4 regions of the Anaerobacillus sp. 63XJN7_5_ISO-PGPR-S23-430 genome follow, and region 1 is predicted to be linked to each of the others. Evidence: riboswitches for the same ligand, from Rfam matches in the RefSeq annotation. Region 1 holds a riboswitch; each other region holds the start of a gene.
The links. A riboswitch is a leader RNA that binds a small molecule or an ion and turns the genes downstream of it on or off. The one in region 1 is predicted to bind S-adenosylmethionine.
Positions count from the first base shown of each region.

Region 2: another riboswitch for S-adenosylmethionine. It lies ahead of AC0VYJ_RS07380 (assimilatory sulfite reductase (NADPH) flavoprotein subunit); the one in region 1 lies ahead of metX (homoserine O-acetyltransferase MetX).
Region 3: another riboswitch for S-adenosylmethionine. It lies ahead of AC0VYJ_RS14490 (methionine biosynthesis PLP-dependent protein); the one in region 1 lies ahead of metX (homoserine O-acetyltransferase MetX).
Region 4: another riboswitch for S-adenosylmethionine. It lies ahead of AC0VYJ_RS19255 (MetQ/NlpA family ABC transporter substrate-binding protein); the one in region 1 lies ahead of metX (homoserine O-acetyltransferase MetX).

Region 1 is NZ_CM149686.1:3,351,267-3,356,691, forward strand. Features, by position in the region: gene ilvE (branched-chain-amino-acid transaminase) at 1-848, opposite strand, end outside; gene AC0VYJ_RS17510 (O-acetylhomoserine aminocarboxypropyltransferase/cysteine synthase family protein) at 1,718-3,016, opposite strand; gene metX (homoserine O-acetyltransferase MetX) at 3,018-4,106, opposite strand; SAM riboswitch class I at 4,257-4,367, opposite strand; gene AC0VYJ_RS17520 (TlpA disulfide reductase family protein) at 4,581-5,006, shown strand; gene AC0VYJ_RS17525 (anti-sigma factor domain-containing protein) at 5,082-5,425, opposite strand, start outside.
Region 2 is NZ_CM149686.1:1,346,082-1,351,506, reverse strand. Features, by position in the region: gene cysI (assimilatory sulfite reductase (NADPH) hemoprotein subunit) at 1-532, opposite strand, end outside; gene AC0VYJ_RS07380 (assimilatory sulfite reductase (NADPH) flavoprotein subunit) at 557-2,380, opposite strand; SAM riboswitch class I at 2,544-2,655, opposite strand; gene AC0VYJ_RS07375 (hypothetical protein) at 2,815-3,192, opposite strand; gene AC0VYJ_RS07370 (ABC transporter ATP-binding protein) at 3,248-4,066, opposite strand; gene AC0VYJ_RS07365 (MBL fold metallo-hydrolase) at 4,113-4,967, opposite strand; gene AC0VYJ_RS07360 (type II secretion system F family protein) at 5,148-5,425, opposite strand, start outside.
Region 3 is NZ_CM149686.1:2,735,960-2,741,384, reverse strand. Features, by position in the region: gene metC (cystathionine beta-lyase) at 1-858, opposite strand, end outside; gene AC0VYJ_RS14490 (methionine biosynthesis PLP-dependent protein) at 845-1,975, opposite strand; SAM riboswitch class I at 2,049-2,159, opposite strand; gene AC0VYJ_RS14485 (DUF1189 domain-containing protein) at 2,245-3,054, opposite strand; gene AC0VYJ_RS14480 (Na/Pi cotransporter family protein) at 3,292-4,920, shown strand; gene AC0VYJ_RS14475 (DUF456 domain-containing protein) at 5,022-5,425, shown strand, end outside.
Region 4 is NZ_CM149686.1:3,708,362-3,713,786, forward strand. Features, by position in the region: gene AC0VYJ_RS19235 (L-cystine transporter) at 1-42, opposite strand, end outside; gene AC0VYJ_RS19240 (iron-containing alcohol dehydrogenase family protein) at 570-1,664, opposite strand; gene AC0VYJ_RS19245 (methionine ABC transporter permease) at 1,765-2,439, opposite strand; gene AC0VYJ_RS19250 (methionine ABC transporter ATP-binding protein) at 2,429-3,463, opposite strand; gene AC0VYJ_RS19255 (MetQ/NlpA family ABC transporter substrate-binding protein) at 3,485-4,291, opposite strand; SAM riboswitch class I at 4,461-4,569, opposite strand; gene AC0VYJ_RS19260 (alpha/beta hydrolase family protein) at 4,679-5,425, opposite strand, start outside.

The DNA of each region.
Region 1 (5,425 bases):
ATATCTCGAAATGCTCCAAGCAACTCGTTCGTCGTTTTACCCGGCTTTGCTTCACCAATTTCTCGACCATCTACTTTTACGACCGCAATAACTTCAGCAGCTGTTCCAGTTAGGAACACTTCATCTGCAACATAGACATCATGACGTGTGAAAGTCTCTTCCCTCATGTCATATCCCTTTTGTCTTGCTAATTCCATAATGGCATTTCGCGTAATTCCTTCTAATGCACCAACATATCCAGGCGGTGTTTTGATCACATTTCCTTTTACGATGAATATATTATCAGCTGATCCTTCAGCGACATATCCCTGATCATTTAACATTAGAGCTTCGCTGACACCAGCTAAATTCGCTTCGATTTTTACAAGAATGTTATTTAAATAGTTGAGCGATTTAACCTTCGGACTTAAGACATCCGATCGGTTTCTTCTACTTGCTACCGTTACAATATCAATTCCTGTTTCATATAATCGCTTAGGGAACAAGGCTAGTGATTCTGCAATAACGATCACTTGAGGTTCCTTACATGTGAAAGGATCAAGTCCCAGGTTCCCAACTCCGCGTGATACAACAATGCGGATATAGGCATCCTGAAGGTTGTTTTTCTTCAGCGTTTCCACAATAATGGCGGTCATTTCCTCCATAGTGTGCGTTATTTTAAGCATAATTGAATGAGCTGAATCATACAGCCGTTGTAAATGATGTTCTAATCGAAAAACATTTCCGTCATACATGCGAATTCCTTCGAACACCCCATCGCCATAGAGAAAACCATGATCGTATACAGATACTTTGGCATCTTCTTTCTTCACAAATTCTCCGTTAAGGTAGATCCACTGTTCACTCACCTTGTTCACTCCTTTCTGTTTGTTAAGTAGACGCAGTAAAGCGTTAGTGTTTAATGATAGGACCAACGTAATCCGGGGTCCTAATTGTGTGTTTGAGTTATTTGAATACTTTGTTTAATTGAGGATTATATTACGCCGGTTTGGACTTAAGGTCAACACCTAAAATATAAGTTTTTTGATAATTTCGATATATCAATCTATTTGGAAACGCTTACAACGTTGGTATGCGTGAGATTTAATCACACGAAAAATTTTTAATTATAAATTCAATAAAACGCTTACAGTTTTAGTTGTTTTATGACAAGGAAATTTAAAAGAAAGATCTGGATCCATCTGTACCTTTTCTTGGCCAAGCCCTCTCCTGATCTTTAAACCATTCCCAAAAAATTTTAAATATATCTTATATACTTTACACCTGCCAACGCCATACGCAGTGCTATCTTCTGTGAGAATTCCTATACTGAGCTATAACTCTTTCAAGTATATACCTGGATTTTTCTAATTATTTTAGCCAATTTGATAAAAACTGAATTAAACAACAAACCTATCTCAATGAGTAGCATCATAGCGAAGATCTCGTTTTTATGAAAAAGCATAGTAGAAAAAATCACGACTCGATTTACTTATTGAAAAGAAAAAGATTAAACTAGGAACGACCAAACTGCTTAGTCCTCTTTCGTAATTGACCATTGCATCACCAAAAAGGTAAGCTTTCTTTCTGTATGTTTATTTACAGTTGTCATGTGTATATATGATGAGCTTTGAAGACTAGCCATCTTAGTCTCTCATTCAACATTAGACTTAATGAAGTAAAAAACTGCTAAACTAAAAAAAGCTCTCTTCAAATGGAAGAGAGCTTTAGTGCTGAATTATACGTTAGCTTCAACTTTTGCTTTTGCAATGGCCTGATCCAGGTCAGCAATTAAATCATCAATATGTTCAATTCCAACAGATAAACGAATGAGGTCATCTCGCACACCGGAAGCTGTTAGCTCTTCCGCACTTAGCTGCTGGTGGGTCGTGCTAGCAGGATGAATAATTAAACTTTTCGCGTCTCCCACGTTCGCTACATGAGACCAAAGTTCAACTGAATTAATGATTCCTGCTCCGGTTTCGCGTCCTCCCTTTATTCCGAATACGACGACAGCTCCAGCGCCTTTAGGTAGATACTTTGGCACCAATTGATTCGATACGTGATCCTCATCTTCAGGATAGCTCACCCACTCAACTGCCGGATGATCTTTTAAGTAAGAAACGATTTTTCGAGTATTTGCAATGTGCTCTTTCATACGAACATGGAGTGTTTCTACACCTAGGGCAATTTGAAAAGCGTTAAATGGACTAAGCGCAGCACCTGTATCTCTTAGGAGCTGGACCCTTGCTTTCACGATATACGCGGCTTCGGGTAGCGCTTCTGCGAATACTATGCCATGGTACGTGTGATCGGGTTCGGTGAAGCCCGGGAACTTAGGTGAATTCCAATCAAATTTACCACCATCGACAATAATCCCTCCCATTGTGGACCCGTTTCCGCCAAGCCATTTTGTGGCGGAATGAACGACGATATCTGCTCCATGCTCAATTGGTCTACAAAGATACGGAGTAGCAAATGTATTGTCTATAATAAGTGGGATTCCAGCTTCATGTGCAATATCTGCTACTTTTTCAATATCTAATACATGTAGACCCGGGTTGCCTATCGTTTCTGCAAAAATAGCTTTCGTATTTGGAGTAATGGCTGATTTAAATGATTCCAGATCTTCAGGATCAACAAAATTGGTCTTTATTCCGTATTTCGGAAGTGTAGCAGAAAAGAGGTTATACGTTCCACCGTATAAAGTCGAAGCAGATACAATTTCGTCTCCGCTATTGGCTACATTTAGAATGGCAGTTGTAATGGCAGCCATACCACTTGCAAGAGCTAGTGCTCCAACACCACCTTCTAGTTGAGCAATACGTTCTTCAAGTGTACCGACTGTAGGGTTGCCGATGCGCGAATAGATAAACCCTTCTTCCTTTAAGGCAAATAAATCGGCTGCGTGATCAGTATTATTAAATCGATAAGCATTCGATTGATAAATCGGTAGAGCCCTTGCGCCTGTAGCTGGATCAGCTTGTAAACCTCCATGAATTCCAATTGTCTCCAAATTATATTTTTTCTCTGCCATTTCACTTCACTCCTTCGATATTTTTCGTTAATGTTACTTGTTCCTTTATAAGCGGTCCCCATTTATCAAACTCAACGAGAAATCCATCATGACCAAATTTCGTGTTGATTAAATAAAACGGAGAAGAATGAGCTTGAGCAAACAATTTTTCTAAATCTTCTGGAGGATAGATTAAATCCCCTTTAAATCCAATAGCAAGAATGCTCGCTTTAATGTTCTTGATGATGGATATAAGATTACCTCGCCCTTTACTAATATCATGTGTGTCCATTGCCCTTAATAAATACAAATAGCTATTTGCATCAAATCGGCTTACAAGCTTATTTCCTTGATAGTGTAAATAAGATTCCACTTCGTACTGTGCTTCTTTATGATTTTCTTCTGAAGTTTCGATCGCCGCTCGACCGAATTTTTTTTGAAACATTTCATCTGTCCGATAAGAAATCATACCGATCATTCTTGCAGTTGCAAGCCCCGATGTTGGCTGGTGATGAGGATCGTAGTATCCATCCTTCCAATCAGGATCGTTTGTAATAGCAAATCTAGAAATCGCGTTATAAGCTATTCCATACGTATTTAAGCTTGGAGTTACTGCAAGTGGAATCAGATGCTCCATTCCATCTGGGTAAAGGGCACCCCATTCAAGAACCTGCATTCCTCCAAGTGATCCACCAATCACAGCATGAAGGTGATCGATACCTAACACTTCAAGTGCCTTTTTCTGTGAGTGCACCATATCTCTCACTGAAACAAATGGGAAGTCCGCTTTATACTGTTCTCTGGTGACTGGATTAATCGATAGCGGTCCTGTAGAACCGTTACATCCTCCAAGAACGTTAAACGTTATAACTTGAAATTCGGGAGTATCGATATAGCCATCCTTTCCTATTAATCCTTTCCACCAGCCGGGCTCCGAATCACCAATTGTATATTGATTTCCTGTTAATGCATGACAGACAAGAATAACGGGAGCGTCTTCTGGTCCAACGCGTTCATAAGCGAGTTCTACTTCATGTAGCGTCTCGCCCGACTCAAGTGTGAACGATCCAATCAATACGTTCTGAGCTTCGTATCTCGTCTCACTTTCCAAACCCCTATCACCCCTTTCGAGCAATCCGTCTTTATTCATTAAGGCTATAATAATGAGCCATAAATCTAGAACCAATGCTATAAGAAAACGTCGCTTCAATATAAAAAAACCTCTCCGAAAGACAGAGAGGCTTGATTTATTCATCAGCTCCGCTTATCTTTCAGGATTTCTCCTGCAGGATTTGGCACCTTTTCAAACCACAATTGGTTTGACGGTTGCCGGGCTTCATAGGGCCAGTCCCTCCGCCTCTCTAGATAAGTAAGAATATTTTGTTTTTGTTTAATTGAGTTTATTTTAGCAAGGTGGCGCATTAGTGTCAAACACTTTTTCGGAATTATCATTCTTTTCATTTTTTTAAAGAATGTCTAAGTTAATCCAAATTATCGTGAAACAGAGCCTACAGTGTATTAAGTTTGATTAGAATCGAATTTTTGATAAAGTAGCCTTAGAATAATTTTGAAGAGGTGATTGATAGTGCAAGCGCCGTCCTTTGCGTTAGAAGAAGTACAAAGCGGAGAAATCATCAGCTTAACGGACTTCAGGGGGAAACCAGTTATGATTACATTCTGGGCTTCCTGGTGCCCCGATTGTATGAAAGATTTACCGATGAAAGAACAGTTCTACCAGCATGCAGATACTGATACATTAGCATTCTTAACAATTAACGTGACAGGTCGTGAACGGTCAGAAGAAGCCGGTAAAGATTTCACGATCAAAAACAATCTTCCTTTCCTCGTTTTACAAGACAGTGGACGAGAAACTTACGACAAATTTGGTTGTACAGGTGTCCCAACAACTGTATTGCTTAATCAAGATCATCAAATCGCACATGTGTTCGATGACAAATCATCATTTCTTGATATCGCAAAGGCATTGCCCGACATCATGACATCAAAATAAACACACCACAAAAAAAGCCAGAGGGATCCCTCTGGCTTAAAATAATGAAAATAAAATAAATAATAGCATGTTGCGTTATTTGTCTTTTTTATCTTTCTTGTCTTTCTTGTCTTTCTTGTCTTTCTTGTCTTTCTTGTCTTTATCCTGCTTTTCGTCTTTCTTTTTGTCCTTTTTATCCTCTTTTTCTTGAGCTTTTTCTATTTTTTTATCCGATTTTTCCTGAGATTTCTCTATTTTCTCGTTTACTTTTTCAGCTTTCTTTTTTTCTTTGTCTTGTTCTTTAGCTATTATAGAATTAGATTTGTCTTCGTTTTTCTCTATTTTATCTTTTTGCACTTTGTTGTTATCTTTAGAGTCTTCAGTTTGATCTGACGGGCTGGTTTCTTGTTCTGAAGGCGTGTCCTTTTGTTCTTTCTCCA
Region 2 (5,425 bases), 2.0 Mb from region 1:
AGAGATCATCGCTTAACTTCCGTGCCCATCCATGCACCTCGGCATGAATATCCGATTGATAGGGATTGGCATTACACATCACATTCCGATTCACGTCACCGCATGCCGCAAGAGAATCCATCAGAACCTGGTCCATTGCCTGAATGCTTTTTTTCATATTCCACTTTAAGATCCCATGCATCTGGAACGTTTGGCGCGTCGTTAGCTTTAACGTCCCATTTCCGTATTGATTCGCAAGATCATCCATTACTAGCCATTGCTCTGGGTTAGCTACTCCACCAGGTAGTCGCACTCGAACCATAAACTGATAAGCTGGTTCAAGCTTCTGCTGTTTTCGCTCCTGACGAATATCGCGATCATCTTGCATATAGCTCCCATGAAATTTTAATAGTTTTGTATCTGCGTCTGGGATGGAAGCGGTGATGGGATCCGCAAAGCTTTTCACAAGCGATCCGCGTAAGTAATCACTTTCGTCTTTGATTTTCTCCATTTCACTCGGTTTGCCGTCTTCTGTTACCGTCTTTTTCGACATGATCAATCTCCTTCCCTGATGCGCTTAGTACACATCGCGCTGGTAGCGTTTCGCGTTACGTAGATCTGCAAGATAAGCTTCTGCTTCTGACTCACTGAAATTCCCCTGTTGTTCTAAGATGTTAACGAGTGCCACGTGAACGTCTTTTGCCATATACTTTTCATCTCCACATACGTAGACGTGCGCACCCTCTTGCAGCCACTCGTATAGTTCTTTACTTCGCTCGAGCATGCGGTGCTGAACATACACTTTCTCTTCTGAATCACGAGAAAACGCCACGTCCATACGAGAAAGCACCCCATCTTTCAACCACTTCTGCCATTCGACTTGATAAAGAAAGTCTGTGACAAAATGCTGTTCACCAAAGAATAGCCACGTTTCTCCACTTGCGCCACTTTCTTCTCGCTCTTGTAAGAATGCCCGGTACGGCGCTACGCCAGTACCTGCGCCTATCATAATGATAGGGGTGTCAGGATGATCCGGAAGTCTAAAGTTTTGATTTCGCTGCACAAATACTGGGAGTGTATCCCCCTCTTGTGAGCGCTCTGCGCATTGGCCAGAGCATACGCCCGTACGAGCTCGACCATGTGCATCATACCTTAGTGCCCCAATTGTGAGATGAACTTCATCTGGATTTGCCTTTGAACTGCTTGCGATCGAATAAAGACGAACCGGAATTTTGCGCAGAACGTTTACAAACTCCTGTGCCGAGACGGTCCACGGTCCGTAGTCCTTCACCAAATCAATTAAATCTCTACCGTAAAGGTATGTTCTTAGTTCTTCGCCTTCCGCTTCAACCATGCGCTTAAGCTCAAAACTTGATGTCAGCTCTGCAATCTTCTTGAGCAATGGCTTTGTGAGACTCGTAATCTCATATGTTTTCGTTAAAGCTTCTTCAAGTGGCTGAACGTCACCCTTTTTGTTCACCATAACCTGTTCTTCTCGCTTCCAGTTCAGTTCATCGATTAGCTGACGGACAAGAGCAGTATCATTCTCCGGGTAAATACCAAGGCTATCACCCGGCTCATAATCAAGGTTCGATCCTTCAAGATCAAGCTCAATGTGCCGTGTTTCTTTATTCGATCCACGTCCATTCAAATTAACATTCTCAAGAATTTCGGCTTTGAATGGATTCGTTCTGGAATACGTCTGATTCGACTCATCAGGTTTTGTTTCAGAAGTCGATTCTCTCGTAGACTGATCTTCTTTCAATACTCCCGTCACGCCTTCGAACCACTCTTCTGCCGGCTCTTCGAAATCAAGATCACAATCTACACGAGGATAGAGCCTTGTTGCACCTAATTCTTCAAAGCGCTTGTCAAAATCTTTCCCGGTTTGGCAGAAAAATTCATAGGAGCTATCACCAAGTGATAAGACTGAGAATCTGAGACCATTTAATTCAGGGGCTCTCTTACTTTGAACAAAGTCATGGAAGCTTAACGCATTATCAGGAGGATCGCCATCTCCGTGGGTGCTTGTAATCAATAATAAATCTTCTACTTTTTTAAGCGACTTTGGCTTAAAATCATCAAGCGATGAAAGGGTAACGTTGTATTTCTCGTTTTCCAATCGCTCAAAGAAAGATTCCGCTAGTGACTGACAATTGCCAGTATGTGAGCCATAGAGAATCGTAAGCTCACGTGTTTTTGCTTCTTGTTTAGAGAATGCTTCTGAAGCAGAAACACCTTGAGCAACCGTCTCAGTAGCTGCCGCAGCTTCAGAGCTACCTGGTACGGAAAGGTATCCGCTCAGCCATATTTTCTGCGTCTCATTTAATGTTGGTAAGAGACGATTTAAAAGCTCCGTTTGTTCTTTGTCAAAAGGGCTATTCACAACCTGTAACTGCAATACAATCCACCTCACAATACTCAAATTTAATTCAATGTAATGAAAGTAGTTTACTCGGAATTAATAGCAAATAAATTCGTCTGCATTCCCCCTAACCCATTCAACACAAAAAACCTCTCTTCTCAAAACATAAGAAGAAAGGTTTGTAAGTACGAAGCCAGTCTTCTTATCTTTCAGGATAAACCTGCTGGATTTGGCACAGTATGAGATGAAGGATCATCTCATCGGTTGCCGAAGCTTCATAGGGCCAGTCCCTCCACCTCTCTTGATAAGAAATGTTGCTATCAAATTGTATATGACAATGATTGGTTCAAATGTTATCTCGAGATCGAATAAAAGTCAATATATTATTAGAAAATTATCATCATTCAATTAACTAAATGCTGCTAACACCAGCAATCTTCATGAAAAATAATCCAAATGATTCAGGTCTTTTATCCCTGCCGTTGTCCCTCTTGTATCCTATTCCGAATGCGCATGAAATCAATCGTATTCGCCATGACAAGAGATAGAATCATAAGAATCATCAACCAACTGGAGTAGTCAAAAGGCAGCACCAACAAGAGAAAAGCTATGAAAGAAAAAACGCAGGAGCGAATGACATGATCTTTAAATGTGACGTTAACTTTTTTCCCACGTTTCCATTTCAACAAGTTCACCGCAATACCAAATATCGATAGAAGCATGCATATGACATACGCCCAGAGTGGAAGGTCGTAATCCACTATAAAAATGGTAGACGATAGAAACAGCGTCAATACCGTATATCGAATCGCAATTTCTTTATGGGTTAGCGAAGCAAAATCCTTCAATACATACCTCCTTTTGACGATGAACGAATTTGGCCATTTTTGAGATACACGGTCCTTATGCAGATGGATAAGCTGGCTTCATCTCATTTGAAATCACCTGAACCCAAGGTCGCTCTCTGTTCCACGTCACTTCTAAAGGGACGCCCATACTTTTACTAAGATGTTCAGCTGTTAACACATCTTTCTTCTTGCCATTCACTGCAATTCGACCATTTTCCATAATCATAGCGTGAGTGAATACGGGACAAATCTCCTCAATATGATGAGTGATATACAATATGGTTGGACCCTCTTCCTCTTTTCCAAGGCGTTCAACCTGAGCTAATAACTGTTCGCGTGAATACAGATCAAGTCCGTTGCACGGTTCATCTAGAATAAGAAGCTTTGGCGAAGACATCAAAGCTCTCGCTATCAGGACTTTCTGCTTCTCACCTTGAGAGCAAATTCGAAAAGGTTTACCGCGTAAATGAGCAATCCCCCATTCCTGCATCATCTTCATCGCTTGCGATTCTTCCTGTTCCGTCACCTGCTCATAAAGTCCAGCTGAGGCAAACTTCCCGCTAATCACAACATCTGTCACTTCCTGCATCGGAGAGATACGCTCAGTGAAAGCGTTGCTCACCCAGCCAATAGATTTTCTAAGTTCACTCAAATCAGTTTTTCCAAGACGATACCCCAATACTTCAACGACGGGATCATAGCGAAGCAGTGGCCAGATAGAGCCGTGAATTAACTGAAGTAGTGTCGTTTTACCTGATCCATTTAATCCGATAATGGCCTGATGCTGGCCTTTCTCTACGGAAAAAGAAATATCGGATAAAATCATCTGTTTCTCACGTGTGTAATAAGCATTTTCCACATGAATGATTGCCATACACCCCACTCCGTTCTTTGAAGAAAGTCATTCCAACTAGCGCTTTTTACATCGTATACCCGTTAGCAAATTCTTGAATCACTTCAAGCTCCTCTTCGCGTGAGTCTCTGCCAACGTTATGCTCATACAACTTTTGCATACGTGTAACATCACCATTGCACTCCTCAGTAATAGAAGCAACAGCACGTAAAAGGTTCACTTCGTTCTTAAAATCCTCCTTAGAGATTGCCTCCCCGTGTGATAAGATGAACCATTCTGCCTCAAAGCTTTCTAACTGATCAAGCAGTCGATTTGTTATGTTAACAGTGTAGTTGACTTTTTCTGAAAAAATATCAGGATAAAAGCAGTCTCCAAGAAAAAGGATTTTCTCTTCCTTCATATAAATCACAACCGAATCAGCCGCGTGATCGCCCCCAACAGGCTGAAGAATACACGTGACACCACCAAGATCAATCTCCATTTTCTCACCAAACGTTACATCTGGTAGCGTAATCGTAATGTCTCGAGAATCCACAAATTCCTTCTTGATCGCATTTGCACAAAATTCAATTTCAGTGCCTTCTTTCACCCGCTCATCCAACTCATCATCAGACCATCCTAATGGAATAAGCTTACTAATTTCCTCTTTCGTCTGATGCGAGGATAAGGAGACAGCATCTCTAAGCGCCGATAGTCCAAAGATATGATCCCAATGCCAATGAGTGAGCGCGACCATGTCCGGTTCCTTGAATCCTTTTTCCGATAGTTCTTTTAGAAAATAACGAGCATGGTCCTCTGAATTCCCAGCATCGATCATCAGAGACTTTCTATCTCCAATCACCATTCCTAGAATCGGTCGGTCCGTTTCGGAAACTGGTGTTTGATAGTAAAAGCGATTGCCAATTTGTTTAATCTGTTGCATTTATTGTCCTCCTTAAAATACAAACCTCGATGAAATTTCTTATTTCCATTTTATCATTTTGAAGTTTTGTATTCGTATTTTTTCTACTACATACAAAAAATAGACACCTCCAAATGGAAGCGTCGTTTAGGAAAGGTGATTTTTTTGCATTGCAGTAGAAATGGAGGTGTTCGTCTTCTCTTAACCAAAGCCATCCACGACGATCTTCACTACCATCGGTCCAAGGATAATGATAAAGAGAGGTGGAAAAATAAAGAGAACCATAGGTATGAGCATTTTCACTGGAGCTTTCATCGCTTGCTCGCGTGCTCGTTCACGTCTCTGTTCACGAATGCGTGCCGTAATATTTTTAATAACTTTTGACATTCCGATTCCAAGATGATCGGCTTGAATAATCGACATCATCACACTTTGAAAATAATCTGAAGGAACACGTTTTTTCAGATTATAAAATGCTT
Region 3 (5,425 bases), 620 kb from region 1:
AGGGTGATAAGAAAGCCCTGGATAAAAGACTTCTTCTACTATCTTTTCTTTAGTAAGAGCATGCGCAAGACGAAACGCAGATCTAGACGATTGATCTAGCCGACAATGCAATGTTTTTAAGCCACGGAGAACTAACCAGGAATCGTGAGCGCTTAAAATCGATCCAAACGAGTTTTGCAGGAATGCAAGCTGTTCCGCTAATTCCTCACTCTTTACGGCAGCAAGACCAGCGACGACATCGCTATGTCCTGAAATGAATTTCGTAGCACTATGCAATACGATATCGGCTCCGAAGTCTAACGGACGTTGTAGAGCAGGTGTCATAAAGGTGTTATCGACAAATGTTAAACAATTATTCGCTTTAGCTAATTTAACAACGGCTTGAATGTCAGTTACCTTCAGCAAAGGATTAGAAGGCGTTTCGATATAGATTACTTTAGTATTGGATTGAATACCTCTCGCCACTTCATTTAAATCTGTCATGTCTACAAAAGTATGTTTAATTCCAAATCTCCCGAGAACGTCGTGAATCATGCGATACGTCCCACCGTAGACGTCTTCAGATATAAGAACGTGATCGTTTTGTGAAAGGAGCATAAACGAGGTGGCGATAGCGGCCATCCCAGAAGCAAACGCAAATCCCTTAACCCCACCTTCAAGATTGGCAATTGTTTCTTCAAGCGCTTCGCGAGTGGGGTTGCCTGAACGACTGTAATCGTATTTTCCAGGTTGGTCAAAATCCATCTGATGAAATGTAGAAGCCTGTTGGATAGGGACGCTAACAGCTCCCGTAGCTTTATCAAATTTGTGATCGTTATGAAGAAGTTTTGTTTGAAATGTATAATCAGTATTTGTCAATTTGAACAACCTCCTCTTTAAAAATGGACAATGCTTGATTCAGGTCTTGTATTAAGTCATCAATGTTTTCAATCCCAACAGAGAAACGTAGCAGTCGATTGCACACCCCTTTTTCAAGTCTGATGTCTTCTGGTATCTCAGCATGAGTTTGCGTTGAAGGATATGTGATAAAGCTTTCTACCCCTCCAAGACTTTCAGCAAATGTGACAAGTGTTAATTTTCTAAGAAAGAGATCTACCCATTCTTCGGAGCGCAATCTGAAAGAAAGCATCCCACCTTTATCTGGATAAAAAACGTCTGTTATTGCTTCATGATTTGTTAAAAATTCAGTTACCTTTCTGGCATTCTCTTCATGCTGCTTCATTCTGAGTGGCAAGGTTTTCATGCCTCTCATTAATAACCAGGAATCAAAAGGAGAAAGCACAGCGCCTGCACCGTTTTGGTATTGTTGGATTTCAGCGCAAATATTCTCACCTTTTGCAACCACAAGCCCTGCGAGAATATCATTATGACCGCCTAAATACTTAGTGGCACTATGCACGACGATATCCGCCCCAAGCAGTAGTGGGTTTTGTAGAAGAGGGGTGAACAAAGTATTGTCTACAATAAATAATAGGTCCCTGTTTTCTGTTATCCGTGCAATTTTTTCAAGATCTGTTAATTTCATTAATGGATTAGATGGATTTTCAACAAAAATGGCTTTTGTACGGTGAGTTAGGAGTGATGAAAGTTGTTCATTTCTTTGTGTATCAAAATATGTGAAGGAGATACCATAATGTTTTTCAGCATGGGCAAATAATCGATAAGTCCCACCATACAAATCATCTGAGACGAGAATATGGTCGCCGCTTTTGAATATGGCAAGGATTGCTTGAATCGCAGCCATTCCGGAACTAAAAGCAAATCCCTGATCACCATGTTCGAGTTCTGATATAGCGGATTCTAAAATGGATCGTGTCGGGTTTTTGGTTCTTGAATAATCGAATCCGGTGGATTGACCGATGCCTTCATGGCTATACGATGTGGAGAAGTACACTGGAGGATTTACCGCACCGGTTTTAGTATCTGAATGATTACCTAATTGGACAAGTAGTGTTTCTAACTGTTTATTCGACATAATCAATCTCCTTTTCATTGAATAAGGGCAATAAAAAAAGCCCTCTATAAGAAGAAGACTTTGGTTGCTCTTCTTCTTATCTTCCAAGTTGAAATCAACTTGCTGGAGTTAGCACCTTACCAGAAAATATCTGGTGGTTGCTGAAGCTTCATAGGGCCAGTCCCTCTGCTTCTCTTGATAAGAATTGAAAATATATGGAATTTTATTGTGTCGCTTTTTTCATAATCTACATCACTTTAAAGTGAAAAGCAAGGGATTTGAGTAAATTATCAAAATTTTTCTTCTGTTGAATCATTTGCTCGCTCGTTCGTTACACGTTTTTTTGGTAACGGGATTTCTTTAATCGTAAGATAAAGTAGCATGATGGCCACAATCCAATAAAGTAGGAATCCTAAAGGGACTGCTGTTTTAATGAGGGCCATAATCGCAAAGAAGAGCGTTGGAATTGTTACTGAATAAACAGATAAGACCCAAAGTTGTTTATAAGAAGCTTTTCTTCCGGTAATACTTCTCAATAGTAGTCCAATTGTAGCTAGTACGGTAACTCCTATAAACTTAAGGCCGGTTTGAAACAAATAGATAACGAATATCAGTAACGGAATAAAGATAGGGAGCAGGTTGTCCAGATTATTACTTAGCTCATTAACATCTTGCTTCGTGAAAGTCATCGAACTAAAGTTACTGTAATTAAACTCCTGTCTAGCACCGCTATCTACAACGATTACACGATCTTTTAGGAATGCGATAACGGAATCATATTGATCAACATCATCAGGCTTTGTCTGGTCTGTCGCATCAAAAATAAAAGTATTTTCATCATTTTGTCGAATAAGCGGTTCAGACTGTTCACTTGTTAAAGATCCGTCCTCTAAAGTGAATTCTGGTAGATCTGACATATGTGTTTTGAGATCCTCATAAGCGTTTGTAAAGGATAGAGCCGTCATAATTCCTACTGGCACAGAAGAAAGGAACATAAGTAAAAACACGTACAATATTGGCTTGCCTAGCTTTTGAAAACGGAATCTGGCCATCATCTTAGGGGAAAATAAGCTGTAGTAAAGTTGTTTAAAAACGTTCAAATTAATAATCTCCTTTCTAAATGTGGAGCGTTTCTCCACCCAATCAGTTTATCTTATATAGAGAGAAGGGAACAGTATTCTTGGTGAAACTTTATTGAAATAAATTTGTTTTCAGCATAATATCTTTACAAATCTATATTAACTCTTTACAAAGGGGGGAGCGATGTAGATAATAGACAAGGGACTTTGTTGAGTATTGTCGAAAAAAATAAAACATAAGTGCAAGGGGTTGAAATGATGGAACTCAACGTTCAGGAGATGATCTTTCAGTTTGTGGGAGGTCTTGGTATTTTCCTGTTTGGACTAAAGTATATGGGAGACGGCCTTCAACGATCAGCAGGTGATCGATTAAGAGACATTCTCGATCGTTTTACGACTAACCCGTTTATGGGTGTGCTCGCTGGGGTCATTGTAACTATTCTCATACAAAGTAGTTCAGGAACAACGGTTTTAACAGTCGGTCTTGTTAACGCAGGATTTATGACTCTGAAGCAAGCAATTGGCGTTGTAATGGGTGCGAACATTGGTACAACTGTTACAGCATTTATTATTGGTTTTCCTATTAAAGATTACGCACTTCCAATTATAGCCATCGGTTCTTTGTTAATTTTCTTCTTTAAAAACAAGAAAATTAACTACGCTGGTCAAATCGTCTTCGGATTTGGTGCGTTGTTCTTTGGACTTGAATTAATGAGTACGGGAATGAAACCACTTCGTAGCCTTGAGGCTTTCCAAGAATTAACAGTAAGCATGAGCTCGAACCCACTGTTAGGCGTTGTGATCGGTACAGTATTTACTGTCATTGTACAAAGTTCCAGTGCGACAATTGGTGTATTGCAAGGTCTTTATTCACAGAACGCAATGGATATTCAAGCTGCATTACCAGTTCTGTTTGGAGATAATATCGGTACAACGATTACCGCAGTTCTTGCTTCTATCGGTGCATCCGTTGCCGCTAGACGTACAGCACTGACTCACGTTATTTTCAATTTAATTGGAACGGCGCTTTTCCTAATATTCTTATTCGCCTATACGCCGTTTATTGAATACTTAAGAGATGCATTAAACTTAACACCGGAAATGACGATTGCATTCGGACACGGGATCTTTAACATTACAAATACTGTTATCCAGTTCCCATTCATTGCCGGACTTGCCTATCTCGTTACAAAAATTATTCCTGGTGATGATGCAACGATTGAATATAAGCCAAAACACCTTGATCCAGTATTTATCGAACGCTCTCCATCTGTTGCATTAGGACAAGCTAAAGAAGAAGTGATTCGAATGAGCGGATTTGCTTATAAGGGTGTTAAAGAAGCATCAAATTATTTAACATCTAAGAGTCAGAAGAGCGCTGAAAAAACCGCTCAGTATGAAGAAGCTATTAACAACCTGGATAATAAAATTACAGATTACCTTATCCAATTATCAGCAACTTCTCTGTCTGGAGATGAGTCGACACGACACGGTATGCTAATGGACTCAGTTCGTGATATCGAGCGTATTGGCGATCATATGGAGAATATTGTTGAGTTGGTTGATTATCAAATAAGCAATAAAGTGAAGATGACTGACGTTGCTATGAAAGACCTTGATGAAATGTTTAATCTGACTCTTTCTGCACTCAATGAAGCCTTTGATGCACTTGATAAATGGGATGTAGCTAAGGCGCAGGAAGTTGTTAAGCTAGAAGATAAGATCGACAAAATGGAAAGAACGCTTCGTAAGCAGCATATCCTTCGTCTAAATGAGGGTGAATGTACTGGAAGTGCTGGAATTGTTTTTGTTGATATCATCAGTAACCTTGAGCGTATTGGTGACCATGCGGTGAATATTGCAGAAGCCGTCATTGGAGAAGAATAAATGTGGGAAGCAGAGGGATGCCTCTGCTTCTTTTTATCATTATATAGAAGAAAAGTGACATCTCCGCTAAAATAGAGTCAAGTTGAAGGGAGGTTAAAAGCGTGGATATTCTATTATGGTGCCTGATCATTGCGTCATTCATCATTGCATTTGTGGGATTGATTTATCCAATTATTCCAGCCGTACTATTTATTTATGTTGGGTTTATCCTGTATGGGGTGTTTTTTGATTTTGGTTCAATGACTATTTCCTTTTGGATTGTTGAAGTTCTGCTGACGATGCTATTATTTGTTGCGGACTATGCTAGTAATTTATTTGGCGTGAAGAAGTATGGAGGGTCAAAGGCGGCGATATGGGGGAGTACAATTGGTTTACTTGTTGGCCCATTTGTCATTCCGTTTGCAGGGATCATCCTTGGACCATTTATCGGGGCTATCTTAGCTGAACTAGTTATTCATCGAAAAGCTTTTAAAGAATCTGTTCAAGTAGGTGTAGGTTCATTGCT
Region 4 (5,425 bases), 360 kb from region 1:
AAGTAAAATGGCAATATTCACAATGACTAAAAATGTATCCACGCTATTTCCCCCTTTTATTTTCTCTATAAAACCAAAACTTTATAATCCATATAAGTTTAGTCGGCATTAATCTAAAATACTACCAATTTGTGGCACTGTCAAGTGCTGGTGCCTGTCACTCCCCGCTATTTGTCGAATGGAGGAAAAGGCTTAGGAAATCTCCATCTTAAGTATGAGTTGAAAACCGAACTGGTGACTGGTTTATTTGATACGCATACGGCGTAGACTGTAATTAACAAGGAAAGAGAGAAACAAGGAGGTGCTGGACATGGAGAACATTTACGTTCTTGAACAGGAAATTATTAATAGGCGCTAAACAACACATTCGTTGAATCGGAGGGGAACATTTCAATGATTTTATTACTGATCAAGAACTATTTTCAGCCAGGTGCTGATCAACAATGTCAATGGAAGGAACATCGCAATCGCCCTCTTGATCTACTCGCAAAATCCATCTATCATATTTAATCCCCTGGGCGTTGAACCGTAACTTCCAGGGGACTTTTTTACTCACTAGATATGCCTAATCAACTTAACGTAACTTGTAATGCTTCTAATCCAAGAATCGCTTCAACTACATCATTTTTCGTCACATGACCTGAAGGGAAATGAATAGACTCCCCATCTCTCGTAGCGTATTCTGCGATGACTTGACCTATGCTCTCCACATTTGTTGGTTCAATGCCAATTGACTCTAACGAGAGGGGCAAACCAATTTCTTTATAATAGGCAAATAAACCTCTCACCTCTTCCCACTCACCTTCTAGTACAAGTTGCACAAGTATGCCATAAGCTACCTTCTCACCGTGAAGAAACGAATGAGCTTCAGATACATGTGTTAATCCGTTATGAATGGAGTGTGCCGCTGCAATCCGACCATAGCGATCTCCAAGACCTCCTACCATCCCTCCTGATAAAAGATTTGTTTCAATCACCCGAATAAACGCATCACTCAAACGACCATTCTGTTGATCCTTAACCGCTTTTTCACCATCTGCCACAAGGACATCACGGCAGCTTCTTGCTACTTCATACGCTAGTTTTACTGGGATTGGCGTCGAAGGCAGTTCCTCAATGAGTGCTCTCGCTTCATACCATTTGGCCAGCGTATCACCAATCCCCGCTTTCAAATAAGCGATTGGTGCCTGCACAAGAATTTCAGGTTCTACAAGAACAAGATATGTACTTCTTGGAAAAATAGTATACTCAATAAACTCTCCCTCGTCTGAATACTTCACACTAAGTGGCGTCGTTGCCGCACAAGTAGACGCAAGCGTCGGCACAAGAGCCACATCTTTGTTTACTTCATTACCAACCGCTTTCGCTACATCCAGAACCTTTCCACCACCTACACCGAGTATCAAATCGGCACCGTGTATATTGGCTAATTCAGATTGTCTTTTAATTTCTGTTTCTGAACATTCACCACTGTACGTAGAATAAGCTACATGAAAGGCAGATAGATCTGGAAAATAACCCTGGGCTGCTTCCCAAGATTGCTGTCCAGAAATCACAAACACTTTTTGAAACTGCCCTTCCTTAAGCAATCGTGGTAATTCTTGAAGGATACCTGATCGACATTCATAATGTCCTGGCGTTGCTCTTACCTGAATTGATTCCATCTTTTCTTCCTCCTAAATCTGATGAACAAACTGATCATGAAGTTCATTTATTGAAGACACACCTGCTAATGACAATAAAACAAAAAGATTTTCTTTTAACTTAATCCTTCTTCAAACGAGCGGAGAGAACATTCCCAAACGATTGTAGTCCCTGAACAAGGACAATAAGGAGAAATACCGTAACGTACATCACATCGACTTCATATCGCAAATGACCGTATCGATAAGCGAGATCACCAAGTCCACCTGCTCCAACGAGCCCAGCCATTGCCGTTGCCCCAATCAGTCCAATTGTCGCAATCGTTAATCCAAGAACGATCGATGAACGAGACTCCCTTACAAGAACATGCCAGATAATGTGTCTGGTTTTTACCCCCATTGCTTCGTAGGCTTCTACTACTCCACGATCTACCTCAAGAAGAGCGGATTCCATCAACCTTGCGATATACGGCGCCGTAAAGACAACGAGCGGCACAATCACACCTTTTACTCCAATTGTTGTACCTGCAATCATTTTTGTAAAAGGTAAAATGAAAAACAGTAAAATGATAAATGGAATCGACCTGATCACGTTTATAGCCGCATTTAATATACGGAAAAGAACTTTATTTTCTAATGCTTTTTCAGGTCTAGTTAAAACAAGTAGCACACCAAGCGGGAGCCCAATCAACACTGAAATCAGTAGTGAGATCCCAACCATTTGAAATGTTTCAATAATCGCGTTCCAAATGTCTGCACCCCAAAGATCAATAAACTCCGATACCTTAGCTGACATGAGCTTCCACCTCCTGAACATAGCCTTCTACTACGACGCCACTTTCCTCTAAAAACGCAACGGCCCGAGCCGTCTCTTCCGCTTCCCCATCTAAATGAACGACTAGCCTACCAAAAGGCTGATCCTTCAGTTGTGTAATGTTCCCTGCTAAAATGGACGGATACACGTCGAACTTCTTACTAACAAGCGCAAGAGCGGGACTACCTGATTTCTCCCCAATAAATGAAAGATTCACGATCTGACCACGCTCTTTCAATCGAGACACAAGCGACTCTGGAAGCTCATCCTGGAATAACGACTGAACAAATCGTTTGGCCGTCGTTGTAGCAGGCTTACTAAAGATATCGATCACTCGCCCCTGTTCAATCACCTTCCCGTTCTCCATCACAGCCACTTCATGACATATTTTCTGGACAACGTGCATTTCATGCGTAATGAGTAAAATCGTGATTCCAAAATCACGATTGATTTGTTCCAATAAAGATAGGATTGATTCTGTCGTATCTGGGTCAAGGGCACTCGTTGCCTCATCGCACAGTAGCACTTCAGGTTCATGAGCAAGCGCACGGGCAATCGCCACACGCTGCTTCTGACCACCTGATAGCTGGGAAGGATAAGCATCCCGCTTATCCGATAACCCAACGATACCTAAATATTTATCAACTCGCGCTTCAATCTCTTTTTTACGAAGACCCGTAAGCTTCAGCGGAATGGCAATGTTTTGATACACAGTGCCTGTTTTCAATAAATTAAAAGACTGAAAAATCATCCCGATGCGCTGTCTTGTTTTTTGAAGCTTTCCAGTAGACAAAGAAGTGAGCTCAATGTCATTGATAAATACCTTTCCATCTGTCGGTCGCTCCAGAAGATTCACCATTCGGACAAGCGTGCTCTTTCCAGCACCACTATAACCGATGACGCCATAGATGCTTCCTTTCTCAACTTCTATGGAAACATCATCAACCGCCTTCGTAATCGTCTCACCGCTTTTATACGTTTTCGTTATATTTTCTAATCGAATCATCGTGCTCACTCCTCTTTCGAATTACCAGGATGCAACAACAGAACCGTTAAATTCGTCCTGGATAAATTGCTTCACTTCATCTGATTGATAGTAGTTCACTAGCTTTTGAATACGTTCATCATCTTTGTTCTCTGTTTGTGTTGCAATCACGTTCACCCACGGGGAATCTTCGGGTTCCATTTCAAGAGAATCTTCTTTCGGTACGCGTCCACTTTCCATTGCAAAGTTCGTATTAATTGCTGCAATCGCAAGCTCACCAAGCTGTCTTGGAATTTGTGAAGCTTCTAATGGAACAAATTCGAGATTATAAGGGTTCTTCTCAATATCTTTGATCGTTGCTTTAACACCAACGCCATCTTTCAACTCAATAATGCCAGCTTGCTCAAACAACATTAGCGCTCTAGGTTCACCTGTTGAATGGTTAGGCAAGCCAACTTTGTCGCCTTCTTGCAATTCATCAAGACTCTTATATTTGTCAGAATAAATTCCCATTGGGAAAGTAATCGTAGTTGCTACCTTGGAAAGCTCGAGTCCTCTTTCTTTTACATAATCATTCAAATAAGGTTCATGCTGAAATACGTTCGCATCCAATTCCCCTTCATCAAGGGCTGTATTTGGCATCACATAATCATTAAACGCAATCACTTCAATTTCAAACCCGTCTTCCGCTGCGATTTCCTTCACCTTGTTCATCACATCTTCATGCGGACCAGCCGTTACCCCTACCTTCAGTGGGCCATCTTCTGAATCTCCAGAAGCCTCATTTCCAGAACAACCTGCCAAAAAGACTAAAATAAGTGCACCTAATAAATACAATGATTTCTTCATTTCTCAATCTCCTTTAAAGTTCATATAGTAATGTAAAGCGTTTTAGCGCTAAAATATAAAAGCGCAAAAGTGCTTCGATCTGCTAAAATCCCCTCCCAATAAAAAAACTCCCTCTGTAAAGTACAGAGAGAGTTGTATCATTTCATCATTATCAGCAGCGCTGAACTCTCTCTCATCTTTCAAACGATTGCTCGTCTGCTGGAATTAGCACCTTTCTCACGAACTGAGATGGTTGCTGGGCGTCACAGGGCCAGTCCCTCTGCCACTCTTGATAAGAGTTTTCAATATTATTTAACTATTTTCAATAGTATAGTATCTTTCTCGAAGGGCGTCAAGGGAAGATCTCAAAAAGTGCCTGTCACCGCCCGCTATTTGTCGAAAGATTTCTTATTGTCTTCCTTCTAGGTAATTGTCGAACCAGTTTCCTAGATGCTTAAGTCGTTCCACTCGTAGTTCTGGATGACCGCTTCTTGATAAATTATGATCAGAATCTGGGAATCTTACAAACATCGTTTCCTTCCCACGATGCTTTAAAGCCACATATAACTGTTCTCCTTGCTCTATAGGGCACCTGTAATCATTTTCGCTATGAAGAATTAAAAGTGGGGTTTCGATTTGGTCCACATACTTAAGCGGTGAATGATGCCATAGCTTAGCAGGGTTTTCATCTAAATCACTTCCAACTTCCCACTTTGTGAAAAAGTATCCGATGTCACTAACGCCATAGAAACTCTGCCAATTCGAAATGGAGCGCTGGGTAACCGCTGCTTTGAATCGATCGGTTTTCCCAACAATCCAGTTCGTCATAAAGCCACCGTAGCTTCCTCCCGTCACGAAAAGTTGAGCTTCATCAATAAAGGAATACTTGTTCAAAGCGGCATCAACACCCGCCATCAAATCCTCATAATCACCCCCACCATAATCTCCTCGGCAACCATTCACAAACTCTTGTCCATATCCCTGACTACCACGTGGATTCGTATAAAGGACAACATATCCTTTTGCTGCAAGAAGCTGAAATTCGTGCATAAATGAATTACCATACATCATATGTGGTCCACCGTGAATTTCAAGAATAAGGGGATGTTCCTGATCTTCCTTAAAATCCTTTGGCTTCATGAGCCAGCCCTGAAT